2 regions of the Streptacidiphilus sp. MAP5-3 genome follow, and region 2 is predicted to be linked to the other one. Evidence: riboswitches for the same ligand, from Rfam matches in the RefSeq annotation. Region 2 holds a riboswitch; the other holds the start of a gene.
The links. Region 2 has a riboswitch for glycine ahead of gcvP (aminomethyl-transferring glycine dehydrogenase). Riboswitches for the same ligand answer to the same signal wherever they lie in the genome.
Positions count from the first base shown of each region.

Region 1 (4,933 bases), on a different contig from region 2:
TGCTCCAGCGGACCACCCTGCTGGCCCGGGAAGACCGCGGAGTTGATCTTCTTGGCGTACTGCTCCTTGCAGAGGATCACGCCACCGCGCGGACCGCCCAGGGTCTTGTGCGTGGTGGTGGTGACCACGTCCGCGTAGGGCACCGGGGACGGGTGCAGCCCGGCGGCGACCAGGCCCGCGAAGTGGGCCATGTCGACCATGAGCAGCGCGCCGACCTCGTCGGCGATCCGGCGGAACTCGGCGAAGTCCAGCTGGCGCGGGTAGGCGGACCAGCCGGCAATGATCAGCTTCGGGCGGTGCTCCTTGGCCAGACGCTCGACCTCGGCCATGTCGACCAGGCTGGTCTCGGCGTCCACGTGGTAGGCCACCACGTTGTAGAGCTTGCCGGAGAAGTTGATCTTCATGCCGTGGGTCAGGTGGCCGCCGTGGGCCAGGTCCAGACCGAGGATGGTGTCCCCGGGCTTGATCAGCGCGAACATCGCGGCGGCGTTGGCCTGCGCGCCGGAGTGCGGCTGGACGTTGGCGTGCTCGGCGCCGAACAGCGCCTTGATGCGGTCGATCGCGAGCTGCTCGACCACGTCGACGTGCTCGCAGCCGCCGTAGTAGCGGCGGCCGGGGTAGCCCTCGGCGTACTTGTTGGTGAGCACCGAGCCCTGGGCCTCCAGAACCGCCACGGGGGCGAAGTTCTCGGAGGCGATCATCTCCAGGGTGGACTGCTGCCGGTGCAGCTCGGCGTCCACCGCGGCGGCGACCTCGGGGTCGAGGCTGTGCAGGGACTGGTTCAGGACGGTCATGACGGTGAGATCCCTCAGGTCGTCGGTCGTCGGACGTCGTGTTGGCGGACGTCGGTTGTCAGCCGCCGGAGTTCACTCGCCGAACTGGGCGGTGTACTCGTCGGCGCTGAGCAGACCCTCGGGCTCGCCGGCAAGGCGCAGCTTGAACAGCCAACCGCCGGTGAACGGCTCGGAGTTGACCAGCGCCGGGTCGTCGACGACGGCCTGGTTGACCTCGACGACCTCGCCCGTGGCCGGGGTGTAGAGGTCGCTGACGGACTTGGTCGACTCCAGCTCACCGCAGGTGTCGCCGGCGGTGACGGTGGCGCCGACCTCGGGGAGGTCGACGTAGACCACGTCACCGAGCGCGTCGGCGGCGAAGGCGGTGATGCCCACCGTCGCCACGCCGTTCTCGGCGCCGGTCAGCCACTCGTGCTCCTTGCTGTACGTGAGGTGCTGGGGGTTGCTCATGACGTGATTCTCCCGGATGAGGTGTGGGTACGGCGAAACGGGGGTTGGGACCCCGGGAAGTGTTCTCCGAGGTCGACCGGTAGGTCGACGCTCGGGAGCGTGTGTGGCGGGCGTGCGGCGGACGCGGGTCGGACTACCGCGCGCGCTTGTAGAACGGCAGGGCGACGACCTCGACCGGCTCGTGCGTGCCGCGCACGTCGACGAAGACGGAGGCGCCCGGCGTGGCGTGGGCGGCGTCGACGTAGGCCATGGCGATCGGCTTGCCCAGCGTCGGGGACGGGGCGCCGGAGGTGATCGAGCCGATCACCGTGCCCTCGGCGTCCACCACGTTCATCTCGGCGCGCGGCACGCGGCGGCCGGGGGAGACCAGGCCGACCAGCACCCGCGGCGGGCTGGCGAGCGCCTGCTCGGCGGCCTTCTCCAGCGCCTCGCGGCCGACGAACGCGCCGTCGTTGGTGGTCTTGTCGAAGCGGACCACGCGGCCCAGACCGGCGTCGAACGGGGTCAGCGCGGTGGTGAGCTCGTGGCCGTAGAGCGGCATCCCGGCCTCCAGGCGCAGGGTGTCGCGGCAGGAGAGGCCACAGGGGATCAGGCCGTAGGAGGAGCCGGCCTCGGTCAGCGCGGTCCACACGTGGGCGGCGTCGGCGGGGGCGAGGAAGAGCTCGAAGCCGTCCTCACCGGTGTAGCCCGTCCGGGCCAGCAGGGCCGGGCGACCGGCCACGGTGGCGGGCAGGGCGGTGTAGTACTTCAGGCCCGGCAGGTCGGCGTCGGTCAGCGAGCCGAGGATGGCGGGGGAGTTCGGGCCCTGGACGGCGATCAGCGCGTAGGCGTCGCGGTCGTCGCGCACGGTGGCGTCGAAGCCGTCGGCGCGGGCGGTCAGCTCGTCGAGGACCAGCTGGGCGTTGGAGGCGTTGGCGACGATCATGAACTCGGCCTCGCCGGTGCGGTAGACGATCAGGTCGTCCAGGATGCCGCCGTCCGCCGCGCAGATCATGGTGTAGCGGGCCTTGTTGACCGCGAGCGCGGAGACGAAGCCGACCAGCGCGTGGTCGAGCATCTCGCCCGCCTGCGGACCGGAGACGGTGATCTCGCCCATGTGCGAGAGGTCGAAGAGACCGGCCTTGGTGCGGACGGCGAGGTGCTCCTCGCGCTCACTGCCGTAGCGCAGCGGCATGTCCCAGCCGGCGAAGTCGGTCATGGTGGCGCCGAGGGAGCGATGGAGGCTGTCCAGCGCGGTCAGGCGGAGAGACATTCGGTGATCTCCTAGCAATCAGGGCATGCTGCGGCAGGGCCCTCCCCGTCTGTCGCTGCGACCTGAGAGCTTCACCGCGCCGACGCGCGGGGCGTGGGCGGCTTGCACCGTGGGTGGACCAGCGCGGTACGGAGCCACGACGCGGACGGTGTCGTCCGCGCCCTCTCCGTCGCTTCCTGCGACTGGTCGCTTTCCAGAACTGCCTCGCCCGTGCGGTGTGGTGCCTGAGAGATTCGGGGGAGGCCTTGCTCCTTCGGCGCCGGCGAACTCCCACTGCGCAACCGCTGGTACGGGTGGGTGCAGGGGTGTCGCCGAGCTCTCCCGCGCGGGTTCGAACGGCCGGTATGCAATTGTGGGTGCGCTCATCATGGCATGGCGCCTGGACTGTGGCGAACAGGCTGCGATCCGGCAGCGACACAGCTGAGAACCGGCAAAAGGCCGCGAACGGGCACAACGGGCGTAACGGGCGGAGGCAGACGGTGGAGCAGTACGCGGGCATCCCGCAGCAGGGCGTGCAGCACGGCGTGCAGCCGGGGAGCTGGCCGGAGAACGAGCTGGAGCAGGTGCTGGCCGCGTCGGTCGGTGATCCCGGGGCCACGCCCCGGGTGATGGAGGTGCTGGGCCGCAGCCAGGTCTGGGTCCCGCTGCCCGCCGGGCCGACCCGGGACGGCACCACACTCGACATGCCCACCACCGAGCTGGCCGGGCAGCCGTTCGTCCCGGTCTTCAGCTCGGAGTCGCAGCTGCGCGCCGTCGCGGGCGACGCCATGTCGTACGCGATCGCGCCGGTACGCGAACTGGCCCGTGGGCTGCCGCAGGGCGTCGGCATCGCGGTGAACCCTGAGGGCGCGGTCGGCCTGCCGGTCCCCGCCGCCGGCGTCCCGGACCTCTGCGGCGGCGGTGACGAGGGCGTCCGCGCCACGGCGTGGGAGCCGGAGGCGCACGAGGAGCCGTACGACTTCCTGGCCGCCGCGGCGAGCGAACTCGCCGTGCTGCCCGTGGTGCTGACGGCACGACGGGCTCTGGTGCAGGTCGAGGGCGACGCGCCGAAGCTGTTCGTGGGCGTGCAGTTGGCCCGGTACGAGCCGGGCGACCACGAGGCGGTGGGCCTGGCCCTCGGTCGCGCGCTGGGCGTGGCCCCGCTGGGGTACGAGGTCTCCCTGATCCTGCTGGACGTGGTGGCCGAGGACCCGACCGTGCAGTGGATGCTGTCGACGGTCGCCCCCTTCTACGCGCAGGGGTGACCGAGGCGCAGCCCTGAGGTGAAGCGGTGACCGGTGAGGCGTAGGGAGGAGCTCCCTACGCCTCGGCCGTCCTACGCCTCACGCGCCCTACGCCTCACCCGTCTGCGAGCTGCCGCGGTGCCAGGCACGGGGTGCGCGCAGGTTGTAGTGCAGCGCCAGCATCCGCAGCCCGAAGGCGACCAGCGTGGCAGCGGTCCCGGTCACGGCGTTGAGGTCGCCGAAGGCGATGAGCGCGGCGGTGATGCCCGCTCCCAGCATCGCCGGGACCGCGTAGAGCGACCGGTCCCAACGCAGCAGCGACGGCGTCTCCATGGCCAGCAGGTCGCGGAGGACGCCGCCCCCGACCGCGGTGATCATCCCGAGTGCCACGGACGCGATCACGCCCAGGCCGAAGTCGTGCGCCTTCGCGGTCCCGGTGACGGAGAACAGGCCCAGGCCCAGGGCGTCGAGGGTCTGCACGGTGCGGTTGATCCGGGTGACCTCGGGGTGGAGGAAGAAGACCACCGCCGCGGCGATCAGCGGGGTGACGAAGTAGCCGGTGTTGGTGAACGCCGCCGGCGGTACGGCGCCGATCAGTTCGTCGCGGATGACCCCGCCGCCGAGCGCCGTCGCCTCGGCGAGCACCGCCAGTCCGAACACGTCGAAGTTCTTGCGTACCGCCAACAGGCTGCCGGACAGGGCGAAGACGAAGATGCCGGAGATGTCGAGCACCTGTTCGACGTCGGGGGCGAAGATCTGGGAAGCCACGTCGCCTTTTCTACAGGGTGCGACGCGATGGTCGGGGGAGCGCTGGGCCGGGCGTGCGCCTGCACAGCCTGTGCACAGCCGTCCCGAAGCCAGCGCGCGGCCTTCTTTGAATCTTTCCAAAGAGGGGCTTTTTGAATGTGTCCATTCATCTTTCCCCGAGCCTTGGTCCCACGCGCCCCAGAAAGCCCATTCGTCTCACATGGTGAATCGCGGAACGTTTCTTGGCATTGAGCACCATCGGAAGGGGTGTCTCCGACAAATGCTGGCAAATCGGGCATAACACCCGACCGCATGCACCCCGTTTGCGCCGTGTCAAGGCTATATATGGCACCAAAACGGACATTGGATCACAACAGCTGTATCTCGCATGATCTCATTCTGGTTTCGGCGGGTCACGGCCTCTTGAGCAGAGAAAAGCCACGTGCATAGAGTCCCCTCACCGCGCC
Region 1 covers NZ_JBGCCL010000001.1:140,081-145,013, reverse strand. The annotation lists gene glyA (serine hydroxymethyltransferase) at 1-794, opposite strand, end outside; gene gcvH (glycine cleavage system protein GcvH) at 867-1,244, opposite strand; gene gcvT (glycine cleavage system aminomethyltransferase GcvT) at 1,378-2,496, opposite strand; glycine riboswitch at 2,700-2,830, opposite strand; gene ABH928_RS00660 (enhanced serine sensitivity protein SseB C-terminal domain-containing protein) at 2,976-3,740, shown strand; gene ABH928_RS00655 (trimeric intracellular cation channel family protein) at 3,828-4,487, opposite strand.
Region 1: it holds a riboswitch for glycine, as region 2 does, so the genes downstream of both, gcvT (glycine cleavage system aminomethyltransferase GcvT) here and gcvP (aminomethyl-transferring glycine dehydrogenase) in region 2, are expected to answer to the same signal.

Region 2 (4,933 bases):
TCGGCGTCACCGCCCACGTCCCGCACCACGCGGAGGAACTGCTCGCCCTGCTCGCGCTCGCCAACGGCGCGCTGCTCACCAGCCCCGCCTGACCCGCGCGCCGAAGCGCACTCCCCCTGAAGAACCACCCGTACCACCCGTTGTGACCATGGCGCGCCTGGTCACAACGGGTGGTTTCTGCTGGTCGGACAGGTTTCGGCGTGACGCATGTCACCAAATGGCTGCGGGCGGGTCGCGATACGCGGACACTGTGAACCAGTGCGAGAAGCCCAACGTCTTACCCGGCGAAAAGGCACTTCACACACGCGCCGCAGACCGGCTTTGGAATATTCTCGAAGCACGCCGAAACGAGGGTACGAGCTATGTGCCAGCACCGTCCTGAGTGTCCGTCCGCCGACTCGCCGGACCGCGAGGCCGCAGCCGTCGTCGCGAGCCACCCGGAACAGGGGTGGAGCCTGCTGTGCAACGGTGTCCTGATCTTCGAGGACACCGGCGAGATCCTCCCGGACGGCCGCGCGGTCGCCCCGAGGCGCGTGCTGGCAGGCGCTGCGTAGCAACACGCACGAAGGGGCGCGGGGACTGCGTGAGCAGTTCCCGCGCCCCTTTTCAGCGCTCGCGGCCGATCAGTCCTCGTACTCGTCCAGCGGCGGGCAGGAGCAGACCAGGTTGCGGTCGCCGAAGGCGCCGTCGATGCGGCGGACCGGCGGCCAGTACTTCTCGGTGGGGTTCACACCGGCCGGGAACACGGCCTCGGCCCGCGTGTAGGCGTGCTCCCACTCGCCCGCCAGCGCGGCCGCGGTGTGCGGGGCGTTGTGCAGCGGGTTGTCCTCCGCCGGCCATTCACCGGAACCGACCTTGTCAATCTCCGAACGGATCGCGATCATCGCCGCGCAGAAGCGATCGATTTCGGTCAAGTCCTCGCTCTCGGTCGGCTCGATCATCAGCGTGCCGGCCACCGGGAACGACATGGTCGGGGCGTGGAAGCCGTAGTCGATCAGGCGCTTGGCCACGTCGTCCACGGAGACGCCCGCCGACTTGGCCAGCGGCCGCAGGTCGATGATGCACTCGTGCGCGACCAGGCCGCCGGGGCCGGTGAACAGGACCGGGTAGTACGGCGCCAGGCGCTTGGCGATGTAGTTGGCGTTCAGCACCGCGACCTGGGTGGCGCGCTTGAGGCCCTCGCCGCCCATCAGCCGGACGTACGACCAGGAGATCGGCAGGATCGCCGCCGAGCCCCACGGCGCGGCCGAGATCGGACCCACACCGGTGGCCGGACCGGCCGTCGGCTGCAGCGGGTGGTTCGGCAGGTACGGCGCCAGGTGCGCGCGGACGCCGACCGGGCCGACGCCCGGGCCACCGCCGCCGTGCGGGATGCAGAAGGTCTTGTGCAGGTTCAGGTGCGAGACGTCCGCGCCGAACTTGCCCGGCTTGGCCAGACCGACCAGCGCGTTGAGGTTGGCGCCGTCGACGTAGACCTGGCCGCCCGCCTCGTGCACGGCGGCGCAGATGTCGCCGATGTTCTCCTCGTACACGCCGTGCGTGGACGGGTAGGTGACCATCAGCACCGCCAGCTGGTCGCGGTGCTGTTCGATCTTGGCGCGCAGGTCGTCGACGTCCACGTCACCGTCCGGCAGCGTCTTGACGACCACGACCCGCATGCCCGCCATGACGGCGGAGGCGGCGTTGGTGCCGTGCGCGGAGGAGGGGATCAGGCAGACGTCGCGCTGGGTGTCGCCATTGGCGTGGTGGTAGGCACGCACCGCCAGCAGACCGGCCAGCTCGCCCTGGGAACCGGCGTTGGGCTGGATGGAGACCTTGTCGTATCCGGTGACCTCGGCCAGGCGCGCCTCCAGCTCGCCGATCAGCTGCAGGTAGCCGTCGGCCTGCTCGACCGGGGCGAACGGGTGCACGTCGGCGAACTCCGGCCAGGTGATCGCCTCCATCTCGGCGGTGGCGTTCAGCTTCATGGTGCAGGAGCCGAGCGGGATCATGCCGCGGTCCAGCGCGTAGTCCTTGTCGGCCAGCGAGCGCAGGTAGCGCAGCATGGCCGTCTCGGAGCGGTGCGCGTGGAAGGTCGGGTGGGTCAGGTACTCGTCGGTGCGCAGCAGGCCCTCGGGCAGCGCGGAGCCGGCGGCGGCGTCGAGCGCGTCCACGTCCGGACCCGCGGCGTCCACGCCGAAGGCGCCCCAGACGGCGGCCAGGTCGGCGCGGGTGGTGGTCTCGTCGCAGGCGATGCCGACCAGGTCGGCGCCGTCCTGGCGCAGGTTGACCCCGGCGGCGGCAGCGGTCGCGACGACCTCGGCGGCACGGCCGGGGACGCGGGCGGTGACGGTGTCGAAGAACGCGTCGCTCGCGACCTCGACGCCGCCCCGACGCAGGCCCTCGGCCAGCACGGAGGCGTAGCGGTGGGTGCGCGAGGCGATCTTCGCCAGGCCGTCCGGGCCGTGGTAGACCGCGTACATCGAGGCCATCACAGCCAGCAGCACCTGCGCGGTGCAGATGTTGGAGGTGGCCTTCTCGCGGCGGATGTGCTGCTCGCGGGTCTGCAGCGCCAGGCGGTAGGCGCGGTTGCCGTCGGCGTCGACGGAGACGCCGACCAGGCGGCCCGGCAGGCTGCGGGCGTAGTCGGCACGGACGGACATGTACCCGGCGTGCGGGCCGCCGAAGCCCATCGGGACGCCGAAGCGCTGGGTGGTGCCGACCGCGATGTCCGCGCCGAGCTCACCCGGGGACTTCAGCAGCGTCAGCGCCAGCAGGTCGGCGGCGACCGCGACGACCGCGCCGAGCTCCTTGGCCTGCGCGATGACCGGGGCCAGGTCGCGCACCGCGCCGGAGGCGCCCGGGTACTGCAGCAGCACGCCGAAGACGCCGCGCTCGGCGATCTCGGCCGGGATGCCCTGGCTGAGGTCGGCCACGACGGTCTCGACGCCGGTCGGGACGGTACGGGTCTCGATGACGGCGACGGTCTGCGGCATGGTGTCGGCGTCGATGACGAAGACGCCGCCCTTGACCTTGCCCATCCGGCGGGCCAGCGCGACGGCCTCGGCGGCGGCGGTGCCCTCGTCGAGCAGCGAGGCGCCGGCGGTGGGCAGACCGGTCAGCTCGGTGACCACGGTCTGGAAGTTGAGCAGCGCCTCCAGGCGCCCCTGCGAGATCTCCGGCTGGTAGGGCGTGTAGGCCGTATACCAGGACGGGTTCTCCAGCACGTTGCGGAGGATCACCGGCGGGGTGAAGGTGCCGTAGTACCCGAGGCCGATCATCGAGCGCAGCACCTGGTTGCGGCCGGCCAGCTCGCGCAGCTCGGCGAGGACCTCGGCCTCGGAGCGGGCGGCCGGGAGGTCCAGCGCGGTCAGGCTGCGGATCGCGGCGGGGACGGCGGCGGCGGTGAGCTCGTCCAGGGAGCCGTAGCCCACCTGCGCCAGCATCTTGGCCTGCGCCCCGGCGTCCGGGCCGATGTGGCGGTTCTCGAACGGGCTGGACTGCTCCAGCTCGGAAAGCGACGACGTCATGGGGAGACTGGCCTCCTGGTCGGACCGGGTGGACGCGGTGGGGCGCCCGGACGACCTCCCCCTCTGTCATGGAACCTGAGAGCTTCACCGGCCCTGTTGCCGCTGCTGTAACGCTGCGGCCGGACCGGCTTTCACCGTCGGTGAGGACCGTCCCGCAGCCATGAGGCTCGGGCGCGGCCCTGCTTTCCAGAGTCGACCTCGCCAGCGCGGTACTTCGGCCTGAGAGATTCCGGGGAGGAGTTGCTCCTTCGGCGCCGGGTCGCCCCGATCAGGTTGCCCAGATCAGGCGCTCGGACTCTCCCGCACGTGCTCGACGGTCAACCCCGAGGGTACCAGCGCGGATCGGCCGCCGGACGGGGCCCGAGCACCGTTCTCGTCCACCGGACGGAGCAGCGACACACCCGGCGGAGCTGCGTGCGTTCGACAAAGCGATCATTGTGCCTTTTCGTATGAGTTGAGCACGTTCGTCAGCTGAACAGACCGGCGCGGGCCGATGGAGGAGTGAGAAGCGTGCAGACCGAGATCGACCCGAGGGATCTGATCGGCCACAAGGCCGTGGACAAGAACGGCGAGAAGATCGGCACCGTGGACGAGGTCTACCTCGACGATGCGACCGGTGAACCCGAGTGGGCCGCGGTTCGCACCGGACTGTTCGGCCGCGACGCCTTCGTGCCGCTGACGACGAGCGAGTTCGTCTCCGAGGAACTGCGGGTCCCCTATGAGAAGTCGCAGGTGAAGGACTCGCCCGACTTCGGCGTCGGCCAGCACCTCTCCCCCGCCCAGGAGTTGCAGCTCTACCGCTACTACGGCCTGGAGGTCCCGACCGGCACCGGCCAGCATGCGGCCGACTCGGGCGCCAAGGCGGCGGAGGGCAACGGCCACGGACCCGCCTCCGCGCCGAAGGCCGGGGAGGCGGCGGCTGCGGCCGGTGCCGCAGGCGTTGCGGCGGGTGCCGCAACGCGCGGGGAGCGGAAAGAGAACCTGACCAAGGAGGAGCAGCCCGTGGAGAAGACGGTGGCGACGCCCGTCGTGGAGTCCCAGTCGAACGGCGGGCGCACCTCGGCGTTCATGACGGGCGGCACGACGGCTGGCGCGCAGGCCGGACAGACGGCGCAGACCGCGCAAATGCCACGGGTCGGCCAGGACGCGGCGCAGGACTCGACGATGCAGCAACCGACCGTCCAGACGCCGCCCGCCGCACCCTTCCCCAGCAGCGGCATGGCAGGAGCGGGCGCAGGTGCGGGCGCGATGGGCGGGACGGCGACCGAACCGCAGCGTCGTCCGGACCCGCTGACCGACCCGCTGCCCGGTTTCGGCGCTCCGGCCACCAGTGGCACCGCGACAGCGGGCACGGCGACCCCCGGCACGACGGGCGCCGCGACCGGCACCGTCGCCAAGGAGCCGGTCCCCGAGCCGGTCGAGTT
Region 2 covers NZ_JBGCCL010000029.1:11,951-16,883, reverse strand. The annotation lists gene ABH928_RS29935 (hypothetical protein) at 1-92, shown strand, start outside; gene ABH928_RS29930 (DUF5999 family protein) at 363-554, shown strand; gene gcvP (aminomethyl-transferring glycine dehydrogenase) at 624-3,509, opposite strand; glycine riboswitch at 3,707-3,822, opposite strand; gene ABH928_RS29920 (PRC and DUF2382 domain-containing protein) at 4,020-4,933, shown strand, end outside.